3 regions of the Nocardiopsis sp. NPDC049922 genome follow, and region 3 is predicted to be linked to each of the others. Evidence: riboswitches for the same ligand, from Rfam matches in the RefSeq annotation. Region 3 holds a riboswitch; each other region holds the start of a gene.
The links. A riboswitch is a leader RNA that binds a small molecule or an ion and turns the genes downstream of it on or off. The one in region 3 is predicted to bind cobalamin.
Positions count from the first base shown of each region.

Region 1: linked by a shared signal. The riboswitch ahead of AB0I72_RS21925 (ribonucleoside-diphosphate reductase subunit alpha) and the one ahead of AB0I72_RS08920 (CoA-acylating methylmalonate-semialdehyde dehydrogenase) in region 3 are both predicted to bind cobalamin.
Region 2: linked by a shared signal. The riboswitch ahead of metE (5-methyltetrahydropteroyltriglutamate--homocysteine S-methyltransferase) and the one ahead of AB0I72_RS08920 (CoA-acylating methylmalonate-semialdehyde dehydrogenase) in region 3 are both predicted to bind cobalamin.

Region 1 is NZ_JBFAME010000013.1:54,058-61,079, reverse strand. Features, by position in the region: gene AB0I72_RS21935 (hypothetical protein) at 69-278, opposite strand; gene AB0I72_RS21930 (ribonucleotide-diphosphate reductase subunit beta) at 471-1,553, opposite strand; gene AB0I72_RS21925 (ribonucleoside-diphosphate reductase subunit alpha) at 1,687-4,248, opposite strand; cobalamin riboswitch at 4,402-4,595, opposite strand; gene AB0I72_RS21920 (hypothetical protein) at 4,880-5,452, opposite strand; gene AB0I72_RS21915 (NYN domain-containing protein) at 5,480-7,022, opposite strand, start outside.
Region 2 is NZ_JBFAME010000002.1:246,038-253,059, reverse strand. Features, by position in the region: gene AB0I72_RS05370 (PAC2 family protein) at 1-180, shown strand, start outside; gene AB0I72_RS05365 (quinone-dependent dihydroorotate dehydrogenase) at 177-1,322, shown strand; gene AB0I72_RS05360 (polysaccharide deacetylase family protein) at 1,477-2,982, opposite strand; gene AB0I72_RS05355 (polysaccharide deacetylase family protein) at 3,156-4,742, opposite strand; cobalamin riboswitch at 4,965-5,177, shown strand; gene metE (5-methyltetrahydropteroyltriglutamate--homocysteine S-methyltransferase) at 5,322-7,022, shown strand, end outside.
Region 3 is NZ_JBFAME010000004.1:2,653-9,674, forward strand. Features, by position in the region: gene AB0I72_RS08900 (DUF418 domain-containing protein) at 1-839, shown strand, start outside; gene AB0I72_RS08905 (MoaD/ThiS family protein) at 845-1,129, opposite strand; gene AB0I72_RS08910 (sialidase family protein) at 1,131-2,231, opposite strand; gene AB0I72_RS08915 (TetR family transcriptional regulator) at 2,644-3,213, shown strand; cobalamin riboswitch at 3,344-3,478, shown strand; gene AB0I72_RS08920 (CoA-acylating methylmalonate-semialdehyde dehydrogenase) at 3,686-5,230, shown strand; gene AB0I72_RS08925 (acyl-CoA dehydrogenase family protein) at 5,245-6,384, shown strand; gene AB0I72_RS08930 (enoyl-CoA hydratase/isomerase family protein) at 6,423-7,022, shown strand, end outside.

The DNA.
Region 1 (7,022 bases), on a different contig from region 3:
GTCAGTCCCAGTCCAGGCCGCCGGTCCGGTACGTGTGTGCCCGACGCGGATGGACAGCTGGGGCCTCGTCACAGATCACGCGCAGCGCCCCGAGGCCAGATCACGTCCACCGGCACCAAGCGGCCACGTGCGACCTCGACGGCGGTGCTGCCGCGTCGATCACTGCCCGCAGAGCAGGGCGCGGACCCGAGCACGTCGCCGAAGCTCGCCCACCAGCCGCGCCGGTCGCCTTCCTCGGCGAGGGTGGCCAGGGCCTCGCGTTCCTCAGGATTGGGCACGGTGGGCGACCGCACGTCTGACCCGCGACCGCGTCCCCGCACACGCACAAAGGGTGCCCCGCCTCCGAAGAGACGGGGCACCCTCGCGTCCGCCCGTGGGGCGGGGGAGGCCCGGTCGCGCCTACCGGGCCTCCTCTCGCATCGGCCCTCCGCCCCCTCCGCCGACGGGGAGGGAGGGCCGGGCTTCTCGGGTCAGTCCCAGTCCAGGCCGCCGCCGGTCTGGTACTCGATGACCCGGGTCTCGAAGAAGTTCTTCTCCTTCTGGAGGTCCATCATCTCCGACATCCACGGGAACGGGTTCTCCGTCTCGCCGAAGATGGGCGCCAGGCCGATCTGCTCGGCGCGGCGGTCGGTGATGAAGTGCATGTACTTCTCGCACAGCTCCGCGTTGAGGCCCAGCACGCCGCGCGGCATGGTCTCGCGACCGTAGGCGACCTCCAGCTCACAGGCCTCGGTGAGCATCGTGCGCACCTCGGCCTGGAACTCCTCGGTCCACAGGTGCGGGTTCTCGATCTTGATCTGGTTGATCACGTCGATGCCGAAGTTCAGGTGGATCGACTCGTCGCGCAGGATGTACTGGTACTGCTCGGCGATGCCGACCATCTTGTTGCGGCGGCCCAGCGAGAGGATCTGCGCGAAGCCGGTGTAGAACCACATGCCCTCGAAGATCACGTAGAACGCGACCAGGTCCCGCAGGAACGCCTGGTCCGCCTCGGGCGTGCCGGTGCGGAAGTCCGGGTCCTCCAGGTTCTGCGTGTACCTGAGCGCCCACGCGTCCTTGGCCGTGATCGACGGGATCTCCCGGTACATGTTGAAGAGCTCGCCCTCGTCCAGGCCCAGGCTCTCGCAGATGTACTGGAAGGTGTGCGTGTGCACGGCCTCCTCGAAGGCCTGGCGCAGCAGGTACTGGCGGCACTCCGGGTTGGTCAGCTGGCGGTACACGGCCAGGACGATGTTGTTGGCGACCAGCGACTCGGCGGTGGCGAAGAAGCCGAGGTTGCGCTTGAGCATCAGGCGCTCATCCTCGGTCAGGCCGTCCTTGGACTTCCACAGCGCGATGTCGGCCTGCATCGCGACCTCGGTGGGCATCCAGTGGTTGTTGCAGCCCGCCAGATACTTGTCCCACGCCCACGTGTACTTGAGCGGGAGCAGCTGGTTGACGTCGGCGCGGGCGTTGATCATCGCCTTGTCGTCGACGTTGACGCGCGCGGCGTCACGCTCGATCTCCCCGAGGCCGCTGGCGGCGCTGGCGCTGTGGTCGGGTGCTGTGGTCATGCTGCGGTCGCTTTCCGTTCTCCGGCCGGGCCGGACGTTGGTGATGCGTGATGTCTGGGGCGGGGGCCCGGCGCGGGGCCGCCCGCGGCGTGCGCGGACGGCCCCGCGGCGCGGAGCTCCCGGACGGGCGGGCCTACTGGCAGGCCTCGCACTCGGGGTCCTCGATGGAGCACGCCTGGCCCTCCACGATCTCGAACTCGTCCTCACCGGCGCCGGTGGGCACGGGGTTCGGAGCGGGGCTCGGGCTCGGGCTGGCCACCGGGGCCGGGCTGGCCACCGGGCTCGGGGCCGGAGCCGGGGCCGAGCCGGAGGACACGGCGTTGAGGCGGCCGTCCGTACCCTTCAGGGTGCTCTTCTCCACGTGGGTGGCGCTCTGCGAACGCAGGTAGTACGTGGTCTTCAGACCGGAACGCCACGCGCGGCGGTACAGCGTGTCGAGCTTGCGACCGCTCGGAGCGGCCATGTACAGGTTCAGAGACTGCGCCTGGTCGATCCACTTCTGACGGCGCGAGCCGGCGTCGACGAGCCAGTTCGGGTCGAGCTCGAAGGCCGTCGCGTACAGCGCCTTCAGGTCGTCCGGAACCCGGTCGATGGCGCCCAGGCTACCGTCGTGCAGCTTCAGGGCGGAGACCATGTCGTCGTCCCACAGACCGCGCTCCTTGAGGTCGCGCACCAGGTACGGGTTGACGACGGTGAAGTCGCCGGACATGTTCGACTTGACGAACAGGTTCCGGTAGACCGGCTCGATCGACTGGCTCACGCCGGTGATGTTGGCGATGGTCGCGGTCGGGGCGATGGCCATCACGTTGGAGTTGCGCATGCCGGTGGTGCGCACGCGCTCACGCAGCGAGTCCCAGTCCAGGGTCTCGCCCCGGTCCACGTCGAGGTCGCCTCCGCGCGCCTCGGCGAGCAGCCGCAGCGAGTCGATCGGCAGGACGCCCTTGCTCCACAGCGAGCCGTCGAAGGTCTCGTAGGAACCGCGCTCGGCCGCCAGCTCCATGGACGCCTCGATGGCGTAGTAGCTGATCAGCTCCATGCTCTCGTCGGCGAAGTCGACCGCGCCCTCGGAGGCGAACGGCGTGCGCAGCTTGAACAGCGCGTCCTGGAAGCCCATGAGGCCCAGACCCACGGGGCGGTGGCGCATGTTCGCACGGCGCGCCTCGGGGATCGTGTAGAAGTTCACGTCGATGACGTTGTCGAGCATCCGCACGGCGGTGCGCACGGTGCGGCGCAGGCGCTCGGCGTCCAGACCGTTGGGGCCGGTGTGCTGGGCCAGGTTGACCGAGCCCAGGTTGCAGACGGCGACCTCGTCGGCGCTGGTGTTCAGCGTGATCTCGGTGCACAGGTTGGAGGAGTGCACGACGCCCGAGTGCTGCTGCGGCGAGCGCAGGTTGCACGGGTCCTTGAACGTGATCCACGGGTGGCCGGTCTCGAACAGCATGGTGAGCATGCGGCGCCACAGGTCCACGGCCTGGACCTGCTTGAAGACCTTGACCCGGCCCGCCGCGGCCTCGGCCTCGTAGTGGGCGTAGGCCTCGGCGAACTCGGCCCCGTACGTGTCGTGCAGGTCGGGGACCTCGTCCGGCGAGAAGAGCGTCCAGGTGCCGCCCTGCTCCACACGCTGCATGAACAGGTCCGGAACCCAGTTCGCGGTGTTCATGTCGTGGGTGCGGCGGCGCTCGTCACCGGTGTTCTTGCGAAGGTCGAGGAACTCCTCGATGTCGATGTGCCAGGTCTCCAGGTACGCGCAGACCGCGCCCTTGCGCTTGCCGCCCTGGTTGACCGCGACCGCGGTGTCGTTGGCGATCTTCAGGAACGGGACGACGCCCTGGCTCTTGCCGTTGGTGCCGCGGATGTGCGAGCCCAGGCCGCGCACCGGCGTCCAGTCGTTGCCCAGGCCGCCCGAGTACTTCGACAGCATCGCGTTGTTGCTGATGCCGTGGAAGATCGACTGGAGGTCGTCGCCGACGGTGGTCAGGAAGCAGGAGGACAGCTGCGCGCGCACCGTGCCCGAGTTGAACAGGGTGGGGGTGGAGGCCATGAAGTCGAACGAGGACAGCAGCTCGTAGAACTCGATGGCGCGGGCGTCCCGGTCGTCCTCGTTGAGGGCCAGACCCATGGCCACGCGCATGAAGAACGCCTGCGGCAGCTCGTAGCGGACCTCGTCGCTGTGCAGGAAGTAGCGGTCGTAGAGGGTCTGGATGCCGAGGAAGGTGAAGTTCTCGTCCCGCTCGGGGCGCAGGGCCGCGCCCAGGCGCTCCAGGTCGAACGTGGCCAGCGCCGGGTCGAGCTGGCCGAGGTCGATGCCGCGGCCGACGTAGGCGGCCAGGTAGGCCGGGTAGCGGTCGGCCATCTCGGACTGGCTGGCGGCCTGGGGGGAGCCGGCGATGAAGGTGAGGGCCTCGCGGCGGAGTGTGTCCAGCAGCAGGCGGGCGGCCACGTAGGAGTAGTCGGGGTCGACCTCCACGAAGCTGCGGGCGGCCATGACCAGGGCCAACTCCACCTCGGCGTCCGAGATCCCGGGGTAGAAGCCGCGGCGCGCCTCGGTGAGGACCTTGTCCGCCGAAACACCGGTGAGCCGCGCGCAGGCCTCGGTTACGACGTGCTCGATCCGGTCGACGGCGGCGGGGGGCGCGGCGTCGTGGGTCGGCTCGGGCCGAACGGATGCGGGCACGGCCTCGACGTCAAGGGTCATACAGCGGCTCCAACCTCGGTAGAAGAGTCCCGGCGGGGAGGGACACGAGAAACACGGCCACGGCACACCGGTGGGCCGACACGCTCAGTGCGCGTGGTCATCGTGACCGGTGGGTCGCGGTGGCCCGCTCTCGAAGCCCCGTCGTCGGCGCACGCTCCGGTGCGCGCCGGTGGCAGGTCCCCGGGCTCGTGGTCGGTCTCCTGAGCGTCGCTCCCCGGGGGTCTCTCGGGGGATCCCAGTACGTGTGCGGAGTCCGATCCCACTCGCCGCTGCGGGCAGTCCCGGATGCGCACCGGGTTCCCTCTCGCCTCACCCCGTCGGGGTGAACCACCAGCGGGACTAGATACTACATCTTGGGGATGGGACGTTGGAACACCGCAAGATGATGGCGTGTCATGGATTTTTCCCAGGAGTCGACCGCGACGGAGGGCACGTCGGCGGCGTGGTATGGGGCGCGCGAACATGCCCGCTTCATGGGGGTTTGGACCATCGATTCGAAGGTGTGCGCGACCGCGACCCGACACAGCCTAGGGGCCCGCGAGCGGTGTGACGCACCAGGCGCGTCAGAAAGCTCACGACACGCGCCGCAGGGCCGCCCGCGCTCGGCGCGGCGTGCCGAACGGCGGCGGGGTCAGTCGGTGTCCAGCAGGCCGTCCAGGTCGTCCTCACCCAGCCCCAGGTCGGTGCGGACACGGAACCGCATCCGTAGGAGTTCGTCGAGCAGATCGCGCACGTACGGCGAGGCCGCGGCGTCCATGTGGGCGCGGATCCCGACGGTCGCCCAACGCTCGGCGCCCGCCAGGTCGTCGTGCGCGTACAGCACCTCGGCGATGTGCACGTAGGTGGGCAGGCCGAGCACCGGCTCGCCTTCCAGTCGTTTGAGCTGCGCGTAGGCCCGATCGGTCTCGTCCAGTTGCAGCAGGGCGCCCGCGCTCAGGGCACGCGCGTCGATCACCGTCGGACCGCCGTCGTCGATCGCCCGCTGGTAGGCCGCGCACGCGTGCTCGTACTCCTGGGCGATCTCCCACTGCTCACCCGCGCGCACGAACAGCTCCGCGCGGGTGATCTCGCTCCCGGCGTCGACCCGGTTGGCCAGGTCCTGCAACTGGGCGGCGACGGGGCCGTGCTCACCCGACCGGACGGCGTGGAACTCCATACGGTCGAGATCGGCCGTCGTCACGTGGGTCAACCGCATCGCCCCCATCCCCTAACTCGCGCTCCCGCGCGCCAGTCAGGGTCTGGCGCGCTCCAGCGCCTGCCAGAACCCCTGGCGCAGTCCGTCCCGGACCTCGTCCCTCAACAGGTGGTCGATCGGCAGCGAAGAGCCCTGGAGCAGACGCGCCTCCAGGTCGGAGGGCATCCGAGGTCTCCGGGCGAGGACCGCCTCGACCCACAGGGCGGGCGCCTCGCGCGCGATCGACTCCGCGAAGTCGTTCCCTTCTTTGTGTGCGACATGCACCGCATCGTCAACGGTATGCGCGGCGGCGCGTGTCTGCTGGGGATATCCAGGACTGGGACCGGGTTCCTGGTGTCCCCGTCGGCCGAAGTGGCCGTCATGGTCGGGACCAGTACGCGGCGGACCCCCGTATCCGGGAGCCGCCCCGCCGCGGCGTGCGGCGTCAGTTTCCGTACTGGTCCCATAGGTAGGGTTTGCGTCGTTCGCACCCCCGAAACCCGGTGTGTCGCCCGGACCGAAACGCGGGTCCGCCTGGGGTGGCGGCCCACTTCTCTGCGGCGGTGGGTGCCCCTGGGGGGTGTCTGAGGCGAACGATCGCTGGGGGCCGGTCCCCGCGGCGAAGGACCGCTGCGGCCCCGTACCCGCGGCGAACGACGGCTGTGGCCCGGTGCCGCCCGCGAAGGACTGCTGCGGGCCCGTCCCGTTGGTGAACGCGGGCTGGGACCCGGTCGCCGGGTGCTGGTGGGCGCCCGGCCCGACCTGCCCCGGAGCCGCTCTGCCGGGCAGACCGTACCCGTTCTGCTCGGCGCCGTGCGCGCCCGGGTCTCCACCGGGGTAGGCGGCCTGGCCGCTCTGCCCGCCGCGCGCGTGTCCACCCGCGGTCGTCGGCGACGCGCCCGGGAAGGCGCCGTTGCCGCTCATCGGCACCTGGGCGCCGGAGGGGAACCCGTTGGCGTCGATGGGACCGGGCGACGGGGTGTCCGTGGAGGGGCCTGCGAGGTGGTCGCCGCGCTGTTGGGCGAGCGAGCGCCGCATCGCGCGCAGCTGGTCCATGGCACTGCCCTGGGGGGCGGACTGGGGGCCGGTGCTCGCGAAGATCGCGTCGAGGCCGCCGTTGGCGCTTCCCGCGGGCTCGACCCTGCTGCCGCCGGGCTGGGCCTCGACCGGCTGGCGGCGGGTGTCGGGCGCGGACCGGGCACGGCCGTTGGAGAACGGCGTCGTGGTCTTGGCCGCGGTCTCCTGCGTGGAACCGCCGCTGGTGAGCAGGTTGACGTAGGGACGCAGGTGGCCGGCGCCGATCTCGATGAGGTCGTCGCACTCCCGGCGCAGGGTTCGGGAGATGGTCCAGTTGCCCTCGACCGAGATGTGCACGACGGTGACACGGACGCCCAGGTCCTGCACGTCCGCGACGACCGACGCCATGTCCTCGTCACCGCTGACCAGGACGGCGTCGCACAGGACGCCGGTGCGCGCGAGGGTGGTGAGATCGCGCTGGACGTAGCTCTCCACCCCCTCACGGCGACCGGGGCGTATCCGGGCCGCGCGGAACTTGATGCCGGGGATGTCCGCGATGCCGTCCTGTTCCTGGGTGCGCCGG
Region 2 (7,022 bases), on a different contig from region 3:
CAGCGTGTCGTGGCCAACCTGGAACGCCAGTACGACGACATCATGTCCTCACGCGTCGACAACGGGGAGCGGCCCACGCTCCCGCTCGCCGACGACGAGGGCGGACTGCCCACCGCCGACGAGCTCGGCGCGGAACTCGAACGCTTCCTCGCAGAGCGCGAGGGCGACGGAAACGGATGACCGTGTTCTACCAAGTGCTCTTCCGCTCGGTCCTGCGGCACATGGACGCCGAGACGGCCCACACGCTGAGCTTCGCCGCCCTGCGCGGCGCGGCGGCCGTCCCGGGCGTCGCGGCCGCCATGGGCCGGGTGCTGGGACCGCGTGAGCCCGAGCTGACCGTGCACGCCCTGGGCCGGGAGTTCCCCGGCCCGCTGGGCATGGCCGCCGGGTTCGACAAGAACGCCGAGAGCCCGCGCGGCCTGGCCGCACTCGGCTTCGGGTTCGTCGAGATCGGCACGGTCACCGCCCAGCCCCAGCCCGGCAACCCGAAGCCGCGCCTGTTCCGCCTGGTCGGGGATCGCGCCATCGTCAACCGGATGGGCTTCAACAACGAGGGTTCGGCCCTGGTCGCCGAACGCCTGCACCACCAGCGCGCGGCCGGCCGTCCGGTGCTGGGCGTCAACATCGGCAAGACCAAGGTGACGCCGGAGGAGGACGCCCCGGCCGACTACGCGACCAGCGCCCGCCGCCTGGCCCCGTACGCCGACTACATGGTGGTCAACGTCAGCTCGCCGAACACGCCCGGGCTGCGCGACCTCCAGGGCGTCGAACGGCTGCGCCCGCTGCTGGCCGCCGTGCGGGAGGCCCTGACCGACGCCGGGTACCCGACGCTGCCGCTGCTGGTGAAGATCGCCCCGGACCTGGCCGACGAGGACGTCGACGCGGTCGCCGACCTCGCCCTGGCCGAGGGCCTGGACGGCATCATCGCCACCAACACCACCATCTCCCGTGAGGGCCTGTCCGCCGCCCCCGAGGAGGTCGAGGCGGCCGGGGCCGGCGGTCTGTCCGGCGCGCCGCTCAAGGAGCGCTCCCTGGAGGTGCTGCGCCGCCTGCGCGCCCGCGTGGGGGACCGCGTGACGCTGGTCGCCGTCGGCGGCGTCGAGACCGCCGAGGACGCCTGGGCGCGCATCCGCGCCGGGGCCACCCTGGTCCAGGGCTACACCGGCCTGATCTACGGTGGTCCGCTGTGGCCGCGCCGCGTCCACCGCGGTCTCGCGCGCCTCGTGCGCGAGGCCGGATACGCCTCCGTCGGCGAGGCGGTGGGCTCCGACGCGCCCCCGCCGGGCCTGTCCCTGGTGGACGACGTCGAAGCCGCCTCCTGACCCCTCCGCCGCACTGACGCCCGGTCGACCACCTCGACCGGGCGTCGGCGCGCTGGGCGGCGGCGCCGGTGCCGGGTGCGCGGCGCCCGGGCCGGGATCTCCCCGCCCTGGTCAGGGCAGCGGGCCTGCCGGTCAGGGCACGGACCCCTCCCGGTCAGGATGCCGAGGTCTCACCCCCGGTACCGGGCACCCGCGCGCCGACCGGATAGGACTCCCCGGGCTCCGGCTCCCCGATCACCTGGGACACCGTCGCGAACGCGAAGCCGTGCTCGCGCAGCCGCTCGATGATCCCCGGGACCGCGGCGACCGTCGGGGGCAGTGTGTCGTGCAGCAGCACCACCGCGTCCCGCTCCGCCGTGCCCACGACACGGTCCACGATCCCGCCCCGGTGGAGTCCCTCCCAGTCCTGACTGTCCACGTTCCACAGGACCTGGGCCATCCCCTGCTCGCCGATCTCGTCGAGCACCTCCGGCGAGCTGTCGCCGAAGGGCGGCCGGAACAGGAGCACCGTGTGCCCGGTGTGCCTGCTGACGATCGCGCTGACCGTGGACACCTGGCGCGGCAGGTCGGCGACGGGCATGTCCGGCATGTGCTCGTGCTGGTCGTTGTGGCTGGCGATCTCGTGCCCCTCGGCATAGGCGCGCCGGTAGACCCACGGGCGGGTCAGCGCCGGGTCGGCGTTGAGGAAGAACGTCGCCGCCACCTCCTCCTCCGCCAGGACGTCCAGCAGGTGCACGGAGGTGTCGGCCGGGCCGTCGTCGAAGGTCAGCGCCACGCACCGGACCCCCTCGTCCCGGCAGTCGAGGTCCTGGTCCCCGGCGACGACCTCCCCGGGCACGGCGGGGCGCGGATCGGGGGTCTCGCCCGCCGCGGGCACGGCGTAGTCCGGCTCCTCGCGCAGTGACGCCGCCCGCGCCCGCCCGCCCAGTTCCGACAGCAGCGGTTCGGCCTCGGCGGCGTCGACCGCCACCGCGATCCGCCCGGGGGAGGAGTCCGGCGGGTGCCCCTCGCGCACGGGCGACAGGTGGCCGTCGTCGAACTCCACGACGAGGTCGCCCTCGGTGTTGAACCCGATCGAGTCGTAGCTGGCCCGGATCGGCAGGAGGCCCTCGACGTCGACGTCGGGGTGGTCCGCCAGCTCGGCCCGGAGGATCCTGTTGAGCTCCGCCAGCTCCTCCTGCCCGGCGATCAGCTCCGAGGAGTAGCGGGTCAGCCCGGTCGCGGCGTCGTACCAGTAGGTCTCGTAGCCCTGCCGCAGTCCGTGCAGGTCCTCCTCCGTGCGGATCAGGCGCACGCCGAGCACTCCGTCCCCGGCCGCGACGACCTCCCAGTCGACGGTCAGGCTCACCGGGTCGCGGCTGGCGCCCCGGAAGTCGAGCACCTCCCGGTCGACGAGCCGCGCGAGCCCGTCGGCGAAGGCCGGCGCGCCCTCGAACTCCGGGTAGGCGACGGTGACCGCCAGGCCCTCGGGGACGTACGGGTGGTCGGCGAAGTCCGCGGCGTCGCCGGTCCACTCGGAGACGGGTCCCTCGGCCGCGTCCAGGACGACCGCGATCCGGTCGGCGGCGCTCGCGTCACTCTCGGGGGTCGCGCACGCCGTGGCGGTCAGCGACACCGCGGCGATGACGGCGCCGGGCCAGCGGAGGCCGACCCGTCCCACGTCAGGGCCGTGGACGTTCGGAATCTGACGTGCTCGGGTCGACTGCTCCACCGGACGTGCTCACCCCTGCCGGACGGTTGGCGGTTGATGGCAGCAACATAGGTGACCTGGGCCACCCGGCTGGGGCGGTGTCCACATGTGGTCACCCCCCTGGCGCGGGCGGCGCGGTCGTGTCAGTCTTCGCCGTGCTCCTCGTCGGCCCCGTCCGCGTGCTCGTGGCCCTCGTGGTCGGCCCCGGCGTCCTCCTCCGGGTGGCCGTCGTGGTAGGCGGAGCCCGGTGTGGTCGTGCCCAGCAGCTGGGAGACGGTGACCATGGTGTATCCGCGGGCGTCCAGCTCACGGATGATCTGGTGGGAGGCCTCGACGGTGGTGTCGTGGATGTCGTGCATGAGGATGATGGCGCCGTCGGACGCGCCGCCCAGGGCACGGCGGGTGACCACCGAGGAGTTCCGGTCCTTCCAGTCGTTGGTGTCCACGCTCCACAGGATCTGGGCGAGCCCCATCTCCTCGGTCAGGGAGGCGACCCCGTCGTCGGTTGCGCCGTAGGGCGGGCGCATCAGGTCCATGGTGTAGCCGGTCTCGCGGTACACCTGGGCCTGGACGGTCTCCAGTTCATCGCGGGCAGCGCCCTGGCCCAGGGCGGACAGGTCCGGGTGGCTCAGCGTGTGGTTGGCGATCTCGTGGCCCTCCGCGTAGGCGCGACGCACGATCCGGGGCTGCTCCATGACCGGGACGCCGGTCACGAAGAAGGTGGCGCGGGCGTCGTACTCGGCGAGGGTGTCCAGCAACTCGGGGGTGCGTCCACCGGGGCCGTCGTCGTAGGTCAGCGCCACGCACCGGGTCTCCGGGTCGGAGCAGTCCACCTCGTCGTCGACGGGCGAGATCACGCCCGGCCGCTCCTCGGTGACACCGTCCTTGTCCGCCTCGGGACGCTCGGCCACGGCGAACGCCTCCACGCCGACGGTCGCGGCGTCACGGGCGCGCACGCCCAGTTCCGACAGCAGCGGTTCGGCCTCGTCGCGTTCGACGACCACGTGCACCGGCCCGGCGTCGGGCGCCGCGACCTGCCCGGCGTCGAACTCCACGACCAGGTCGCCGTCGGGGTTGAAGCCCACCGAGTCGAACAGCGCCGCCACCGGGAGGACGACCGACGCGTCCACGTCGTCGGGCGCCCGGTCCCGGACGAGCCCGGCGAGCTCGGCCAGTTCGTCCTGCCCCGCGATCAGTTCGTTGGAGCCGTGCGCCAGTCCGGTGTCGGTCTCGTACCAGTAGGTGGTGTGGCACTCGCGCGAGCCCTCGGAGTCGGTCTCGGTGCTGGTCATGCGCACGCCGACCGTGGTGCCCTCGGCCGCCGTCAGGTCCCATGCGGCGGTGTAGGACTCCGCCCCGGGGTTGGCCGCCTCGAAGGCCGCGACGTCGGTGTCGAGGGCGCGCGAGAGGAAGTCGGCCAGCGGTTCGGCGTTGGGCAGGACCGGGTAGGTCACGGTCGCGGCGATGTCGCCGTCGTAGGACAGCTCGGCCTCCTCCACGTCGACCACGTCCGCCGGGTCGACCACGGTCAGCCGGTCGGGCTCGCCCGTGGCCGGGGGCGGGGCGCTCTCCTCCGCCGATCCGTGCGCGGCGTCGTTGGAGGCGAGCTGGCCGGGCCCCCACACGGACCGGGCCGCGAAGAACAGCAGTCCCGACAACACCACCAATGCGACGAGGGCCGTGACGAGGGGGCGAAGGACGGCCTTGGCCCGCGGGGATTCTTTGTTCACCTGGGGTACTCCACGTTCATCGTCAGACGAACGTTCGCGGGGGCGGCGGGGGAGGGCCGTCCGCGCGTAACGCTTGTGTCGGGTGTGATGCGCGCCAGACGGCAGGGGTTCACGGCGGGATGGTGCGCGAAGAATGGGGTGTCCACACCAGGTGCAGGGGTGTGAGGGGGTCTCCCTATACTTGCACTCGTGGAAGGTACGCGCTCCACTTCCGAGCCGGGTGTCACCGGTGGGGAGTGTGGTGCGCGTCGCAAGAGGGAACCCGGTGGGAATCCGGGACTGCCCCGCAGCGGTATGTGGGAACGACAGTCGCCAAAAGCACTGGTAATCCGGTCGGTTTGGTCGGAAACTGGGAAGCGGTGACCAGTAGGTCGTCGGTGCGCGCACCGGCGGTGCCCACGAGTCCGAAGACCTGCCTCCACCCGGCGGCGCACCCGTGCCGCCGGTGGTCCCGTGCCCCGAGGGAGGGCCGAGGTCGGTGGCGAACAGGTGCGTGTCCGCGGAACGCCCCTCGGCGTGGCCTGCCCTCGGAGTCCCCTCGCGGTCGGAACCCGGCTTTCGACGAGGGAGAGAAGCTTCATGACCACGCCACCGGCCGCGAAGGCGGCCGTGCGCTCCACGGTGCACGGTTACCCGAGGATCGGCCCGCGCCGCGAACTCAAGCGCGCCAGCGAGTCCTACTGGAAGGGCCGCACCAGCGCCCAGGACCTGGACGCGGTCGCCGCCGACCTGCGCAGGGGCGTCTACGCCCAGCTGCGCGAGGCGGGCGTCGACGACCTGCCGTCCAACACGTTCTCGTACTACGACCACGTGCTCGACACGGCGGTCCTCTTCGACCTGGTGCCGTCCCGCTTCGCCTCCCCGGCGACCGCGGAGGACCGGGACGAGCAGCTGCGCCGCTACTTCGCCCTCGCCCGGGGCGTGCAGGGCGCGCCGCCCCTGGAGATGACCAAGTGGTTCGACACCAACTACCACTACCTGGTCCCCGAGCTCTCGCCGAGCACCCGTCCCCGCCTGGTCGGCGACAAGCCGGTCGCCGAGTTCCGTGAGGCGGCCGAGGCGGGCTACCACACCCGTCCGGTCCTGGTCGGCCCGCTGACCTTCCTCCTCCTGGCCAAGGCCGCGGACGACGCGCCCGAGGGCTGGGCGCCGATCGAGCTGCTCGACCAGCTCCTGGACGCCTACGCCCGCCTGCTGGCCGACCTCAGGGCGGCCGGGGCCACCGAGGTGCAGCTGGACGAGCCGATCCTGGCCACCGACGAGGGCCGCGCCGCCGTCGACCACCTGGAGCGCGTCTACCAGCGCCTGGGCGGGCTCACCGACCGTCCCTCCCTGCTGGTCTCGACCTACTTCGGTTCCATCGGCGCCGCCGCGCTGCGCGTGCTCAAGGACTCGCCGGTCGAGGCGGTCGGCCTGGACCTGGTGACCGACGCCGAGGGCGTCGACGACCTGGTCAAGGTCTCCGGACTGGGCGGCACCCGCCTGGTCGCCGGTGTCGTCGAGGGCCGCAACGTCTGGCGGACCGACGTCCCCGCGGCGGTGGCCACGCTCGGCACCCTCCTCGCCCTCACCGACGAGCTGACCGTGAGCACCTCCTGCTCGCTGCTGCACGTGCCGATCGACCTGGACGCCGAGACCTCCCTCGCCCCCGAGCTGCGCGCGGCCCTGGCCTTCGCCAAGCAGAAGGCCGAGGAGGTCGCCCTGCTGGGCCGCGTCCTGTCCGAGGGCGCCGAGGCCGAGCACACGGGCCGGGAGTCCGACGGAGCCGACCCCGCGTTCACCGACGCTCGGGTGCGCGCCCGCCTCGACGCGCTGGGGCCGGAGGCCTCCGAGCGTCCGCAGGACCGCGACGTCCCCACGGACACGCCGCTGACCACGACCACGATCGGGTCCTTCCCGCAGACCGCCGAGCTGCGGCGGGCGCGCGCCGCCCACCGCAGGGGCGAGCTGGGCGAGGAGGAGTACCGCCGGATCCTCCGCGAGGAGGTCGACCGGGTGATCGCGCTCCAGGAGGAGATCGGCCTGGACGTGCTCGTCCACGGCGAGCCCGAGCGCAACGACATGGTGCAGTACTTCGCCGAGCAGCTGCGGGGCTACGCCACCACCGAGAACGGGTGGGTGCAGTCCTACGGTTCGCGCTGCGTGCGCCCCCCGATCCTGTACGGGGACGTCTCACGCCCCGAGCCGATGACGGTCGAGTGGATCACCTACGCCCAGTCGCGCACCCAGAAGCCGGTCAAGGGCATGCTGACCGGTCCGGTGACGATGCTCGCCTGGTCG
Region 3 (7,022 bases):
CCATGGCGGTCATGGTCCGGCGCTACGTGGCGCTCGGCCTGCTGTTCGGCGTTCCGCACCTGCTGGTCTTCGACGGCGACATCCTCACCCACTACGCGATCACCGCGGTCGTCCTGGCACCGCTCATGCCGGTGCTGGTGTCCGGCTCCCGCCACCGCCCGGTCATCGCCGCCGCGGCCCTCTTCGCCCTCGCCCCGGGCTTCGAGCTCCTGATGCCGACGGGCGGTGCGTGGATCCTGGTGTCGCTCGTCCCGCAGACGCTCGCGTTCTTCTGCGTGGGCGTGTGGCTGGCGCGCACGCCCGCGTTCGGGGGAGCGCCCTCCCGTCTGCCCGTCCGCCTCGTCTGGACGGGTCTGGTCGGCCAGGCCGTCGGCATGGCCCTCATGTTCGCGTCCGACCTGCTCTTCCCGATCGAGCTGGACGCCGCCGGCGTGCCCGTCCACCTCGGCGCCGACGGCACGCCGGTGACCCACCCGGCCTCCGACGCGCTCGTCTCGCTCGGCGGTTCGCTCTCGGGGCTGGGCGGCGCCCTGTTCTACCTCGGCCTGGTCTGGTGGCTGGTCGGCCGCGGGCGTGCGGCCTCCCGCGTCCTGGGCGTGCTCGCCCCGCTCGGCCGCATGACCCTGACCGTCTACCTGGGCAGCACCGCCGTGTTCCTCCTGACCATGAGCCCCTTCCAGGGCGAGATCACCGTCCTCGCCCAGTACGGCGTCGCCACGGCGTACTTCGTGCTGATGGCGGTCGGCGCGCGCCTGTGGATGGGGCGGTTCCGCCTCGGCCCGCTGGAGTGGGTGTGGCGGAGCCTCACCTACCTGCGGCCGATGCCGATGCGCCGCTGAGGGGCTCAGCCCCCGGCCACCGAGGGCAGCAGCCGCACGTCCGCGCCGTCCTGGACCGGGGCGTCGAGTCCACCGATGCCCCGGCACTCGTCCTCGCCGACGAACACGTTCACGTAGCGGCGCAGGGAGCCCTGGTCGTCGCGGATCCGGCGGTCCAGGCCCGGGTACCGCCGCGTCAGGGCGTCGAGGACACCCCTCAGCCTGGCGCCGTCGTCGACCTCGACCGGGACGTGGGCGGCGCCGTCGGCGTCCGCCCGCAGCAACCCGGGCAGGTGGACGGTCACCCGCATCTCAGACCTCCACCGCGCGCACGCACAGGACGTCGGGAAGGTGCGCGGCCACCTGGTGCCAGCGCTCCCCGTCGTCCGTGGCGGCGTAGACGTCGCCCGTGCGCGTCCCGAAGTAGAACCCGGGGACGTCCGCCCCGTCCGTGCACGCCCCGTCGCGCAGCACGATGCCGAAGTAGGGTCCCTGGGGCAGCCCCTCCGTCATCGCCCGCCAGCTGTCCCCGCCGTCGTCCGTCCGGTACACGCCCAGCCTGTTCCCGGGCGGCAGGTGCACCTCCTGGCTGAGCACGGGGAAGTTCAGCGCGGTCTCCGGCCGCCGCGGATGGGCGACCACCGCGAACCCGAAGTTGGAGGGCAGCCCCTTCTCGATCGCGGTCCAGCCCTCGCCCGCCGGATCGCCGCTGCGGTAGACCCCGTGGTGGTTCTGGAGGTACATGACGCCGTCCGGGGCCGCCGCGACCTTGTGGACGCACTGCCCGAACTCGGGTTCCTCGTCGGGCAGGAAGACGGCCGAGACGCCCCGGTTGGCGGGCGCCCAGCTGGCTCCGGCGTCCCGCGTCTGGTACACGCCGCCCGTGGACATGGCCACGGTCATGCCGTCCGGTGACCGGTCGCCCGAGGCCAACAGGCCGGGGAGGACCGTGTGGATCGCGCCGCCGCCCGCGCCGGGGAACCACTCCGCGCGGTGCGGGTGGTCCCACAGGGCGCGCACCAGCCGGAAGCTCAGCCCGCCGTCCGTCGATCGGAACAGCGCGTGCGGTTCGACGCCCGCGTACACCACCCCCGGCTCCTCACCGAAGGCGATCTGCCAGACGCGGGTCAACGAGCCGTCGGTGTCCTCCGGGAAGACGATCGGCGCCGCGTCGGGCTCACGCCAGGTCGAGCCGTCGTCGCTGTACCAGACGCTGGGGCCGTAGTGCGAGCTCTCGGCTCCCGCCAGGATCCGACCGGTGTGCGGGTCGATCCCCACCGCGTACACCGAGTCCATGCTCGCGTAGTCCGCCGCGTCCAGCCGGTGCGGACCGGCCACCTCCCACGCGCGCCGATCCTCGCTTCGCGCCGTGAAGAGCCCCTTGCGCGTGCCGATGACCAGGAGATACGTCATAACCAACTCCAGGGGTGTGATTCAGGTCTCCTACTGTGTCACACGGGTCCGACATTGGGCGGCGGGCAACACGCGGCACTACAGTTAAGAAGCCTGACTATTCACTTGCGGCAGAATTCTGGTCCCGCCGGAAAAGTCGGCGGCATAACCTCCGTGAGAGGGGAACCACATTCCATGCCGGTCAGCTTCGTCCGCACCAAGAGGTTGTCGATCGGCACCGGTTCTGCCATAAAATTCCAGGCCAACCGGAACATGTGCGTAGGGCTCCTGGCCGTGCCCGACGTCCGTGTCCACAACCGCTTCGGCCAGACGACTTCCCGCTACCCGCGTGCTCACTGAGCGTTTCGGGACCACAGTCCTAATGGTCCCGCGTCTCACGGAGAACCGGCTTTCCACTCGATAGGGTCGACTCATGCACCACCCCCCGGACACGCTCCACGCTCGTAAACGGCGTAAGGCCCGTGCGTTGATCGTGTCGGCCGCCTTCCAGCTCTTCGCCGAGCACGGATTCGACAACGTCACGGTCGCGGCGATCGCCGAACATGCTGAAGTGGGACGAACCACCTTCTTTCGGTACTTCGGTGACAAACAACAGGTGCTGTTCGCCGATGACGCGGCCGAGGCCGACCGCATGTGCGCCTACGTCCGCGAGAAGGCGCCCGTGGGGGACGACCTGCGCGCCGCCGTCCAGCTCCTCCGCGAGGCGGGCCCGCACACCACCCAGCCCCCCGAACGCGCGCGCGTGCTGTCCCGCCTCCTGCGCGAGAGCGACGACCTCCGGTCGCGCCACCTCCTGATGCAGCAGTGTCGGGCCGACAAACTGGCCAACGCCCTGGTGGAGACCGGCACCTCGGAGACCGTGGCGGTCCTCGCCGCCCAGCTCGCGATGGCCTGCGAGCTCACCGCGGCGCGGCTGTCGGGCGCCCCCGAGGGACTGCCCGCCCACCTGGACGAGGCCCACAAACTCCTCGCCGACCGCTAGCGCTCGGAGCGGCCGACGCAGGGAGGTTCGTGTCCCCGGCCTCCCTGGCCGCCGCCCCAGTCGCCGCCGGGGTGGCCCCCGTCTCACTTTTCGTGTGATTCAGCTCACGCTCACCCGGTTCTGGATTTACTTGGACGTCCAACTATATGGTGGGCGTCACAGAGCCGCGGCGCGGGCAAGCCGGTGCGGATCCAGCGCGGTCCCGCCACGGTGACCGGGGAGCGCCCCGGAAGCCAGGACGCCGGCCGCGGTTCGATGTCCGTGTGATCCACGAGGATGGAGCGAGCACGCATGGCACCGGCACGCGCGGTCCGCCCCAGGCACGCGCCGCCGTCTGGGTGAGCCGTCTGGGACCGCGCACCGTGAACCCGGCCTCCCGACACCCCGGGACACCGGCCGGCCGCACACCACCGCGGCCCTGTTCCCCCATGCTCCGCGCATCGCTCCGCCTCCAGACGAGAGCTGGTTTGCCATGGTGACCGACCACAGCGCGCCCCGCGACCCCGACCCGGCCGACGAGCCCCGCGAGTTGACGCACTTCATCCACGGAAAGCACGTTCCCGGCCGATCCGACTCCTTCGGCGACGTCTACGACCCCAGCACCGGCGCCGTCCAGGCCCGCGTGCCGCTCGCGGGCCGCGCGGAGACCGAGGCCGCCATCGCCGACGCCGAGCGCGCCCAGCCCGAGTGGGCCGCCTGGAACCCGCAGCGCCGGGCCCGCGTCCTCCTCCGCTTCCTCCAACTCGTCGACGACGAGCGCGAGAGCCTCGCCCGCCTGCTCTCCTCCGAGCACGGCAAGACCGTTCCCGACGCCCACGGCGACATCCAGCGCGGCCTGGAGGTGGTCGAGTTCGCCGCCGGGATCCCGCACCTGCTCAAGGGCGAGTTCACCGACAACGCCGGCACCGGCATCGACGTCCACTCCCTCCGCCAGCCCCTGGGCGTCGTCGCGGGCATCACGCCCTTCAACTTCCCGGCGATGATCCCGCTCTGGAAGGCCGCGCCCTCCCTCGCCTGTGGAAACGCCTTCATCCTCAAGCCGTCCGAGCGCGACCCCTCCGTCCCCCTGCGCCTGGCCGAACTCTTCCTGGAGGCGGGGCTGCCCCCGGGCGTGCTCAACGTCGTCAACGGCGGCAAGGAGAGCGTCGACACGCTCCTCACCGACCCCCGCGTGGCAGCCGTCGGGTTCGTCGGCTCCACGCCCATCGCCGAGTACGTCTACACGACCGCCACCGCGCACGGTAAGCGCGCCCAGTGCTTCGGCGGGGCGAAGAACCACATGATCGTCATGCCGGACGCCGACCTCGACCAGGTCGTCGACGCCCTGATCGGCGCGGGCTACGGCTCCGCGGGCGAGCGCTGCATGGCCGTCTCCGTCGCGGTCCCGGTCGGTGAGGAGACCGCCGACGCCCTGGTCGCCCGCCTGAAGGAGCGCATCACCGGCCTCCGCGTCGGCGCGTCCCACGACCCCGACGCCGACTTCGGGCCGCTCGTCACCCGCGAGGCCCTGGAGCGCGTGGAGGGCTACGTCGACCTCGGCGTCACCGAGGGCGCCGACCTGGTCGTCGACGGCCGCGGCCACACCGTCCCGGGCCACGAGAACGGGTTCTTCACCGGCCCCAGCCTCTTCGACCGCGTCACGCCCGACATGCGGATCTACCGCGAGGAGATCTTCGGCCCGGTGCTCTCCGTCGTGCGCGCGGACACCTACGAGGACGCCCTCCGCCTGCCCAGCGAGCACGAGTACGGCAACGGCGTCGCGATCTTCACCCGTGACGGCGACACCGCCCGCGACTTCTCCCAGCGCGTGAACACCGGCATGGTCGGCGTCAACGTGCCCATCCCGGTGCCCGTCGCCTACCACACCTTCGGCGGCTGGAAGCGGTCGGGCTTCGGCGACCTCAACCAGCACGGGCCCGACTCGATCCGCTTCCACACCCGCACCAAGACCGTCACCTCCCGCTGGCCGTCCGGGGCCAAGGAGGGCGCGAGCTTCACGATCCCGGTCATGAAGTGAGCGGAGCCGCCACCATGACAGCACTCACCTCCGACCAGCTCATCCTGGCCGAGACCGCCCGCGACTTCGCCCGCGAACACCTCGCGCCGCACGCCGTAGAGTGGGACCAGACCAAGCACTTCCCGGTCGACGTCCTGCGCAAGGCGGCCGACCTCGGCCTGGGCGGCGTCTACGTCGCCGAGGACTCCGGCGGCTCCGGGCTGACCCGTCTGGACGGCGTCGTCGTCTTCGAGGCGCTCGCCACCGGCTGCCCGTCCATCGCCGGGTACCTGTCCATCCACAACATGGTCGCGTGGATGATCGACCGCTACGGCGACGACGACCAGCGCGCCCGCTGGCTGCCCGACCTCTGCTCCGCCGAGACCCTCGGCAGCTACTGCCTCACCGAACCCGGTGCGGGCTCCGACGCCGCCGCGCTCGGCACGCGCGCCGTCCGCGACGGCGACCACTACGTCCTCACCGGCACCAAACAGTTCATCTCCGGTGCGGGCACCTCGTCGGTCTACCTCGTCATGGCCCGGACCGCGGACGACGGGGCCTCCGGCGTCTCCGCGTTCATCGTCCACCGCGACGACCCCGGCCTCTCCTTCGGGGCCAACGAGACCAAGATGGGCTGGAACGCCCAGCCCACCCGCCAGGTCCTCCTCGACGGGGTCCGCGTCCCCGCCGACCGCCTCCTCGGCGACGAGGGGGACGGCTTCCGCATCGCGATGAACGGGCTCAACGGCGGGCGCCTCGGGATCGCCGCGTGCTCGCTCGGCGGCGCCCAGGCCGCCCTGGAGGCCAGCACCGCCTACCTCACCGACCGCGAGGCGTTCGGCGGCCCGCTGATCAACGCCCAGGCGCTCCGCTTCCGCCTCGCCGAGATGGCCACCGCACTGGAGGCCGCCCGGTCCCTGCTCTGGCGGGCGGCCGCGGCGCTCGACGCCGGGTCCCCCGAGGCCCAGCACCTGTGCGCCATGGCCAAGCGGTACGCCACCGACGCCGGGTACGACGTCGCCGACAGCGCCCTCCAGCTGCACGGGGGGTACGGGTACCTCACCGAGTACGGCATTGAGAAGATCGTCCGCGACCTGCGGGTGCATCGAATCCTGGAAGGGACCAACGAGATCATGAGCCTGATCATCGCTCGCGGACTCACCGGGGCCGCCTGATGTCCGAGACACCGGCGACGCCGTCGACGAACGGGCCCGTGACCGCCTCCGCCGAGCCCGACGCTGAGGTCCTGCTCCGCGTCGAGGGGACCCTCGGCCGCGTCACGCTCAACCGACCACGCGCGATCAACGCCCTCAACCACGCCATGGTGCGGGAGATGGACGCCGCCCTCACCGCGTGGGAGAAGGACGACGCCGTCCGCGCCGTGCTCATCGACGGCGCCGGCGAGCGCGGCCTGTGCGCGGGCGGCGACATCCGCTCCATCCACGCCAGCGCCAGGGAGGCCGGGCGCGAGGCCGCCGCCTTCTGGCGCGACGAGTACCTCCTCAACGCCCGCATCGCCCGCTTCGCCAAGCCCTACGTCGCCCTGATGGACGGCGTGGTCATGGGCGGGGGCGTGGGCGTCTCCGCGCACGGGGACGTCCGCGTCGTCACCGAACGCTCGACCGTCGGCATGCCGGAGGCCACGATCGGCTTCGTCCCGGACGTGGGCGGCACCTATCTCCTCTCCCGGGCCCCGGGCGAGACGGGGACGCACCTGGCCCTGACCGCCGCACCCGTCGGCCCCGGGGACGCGGTGTACACCGGCCTCGCCGACCACTACGTCCCGTCCGAACGGCTCCCGGACCTGACCGAC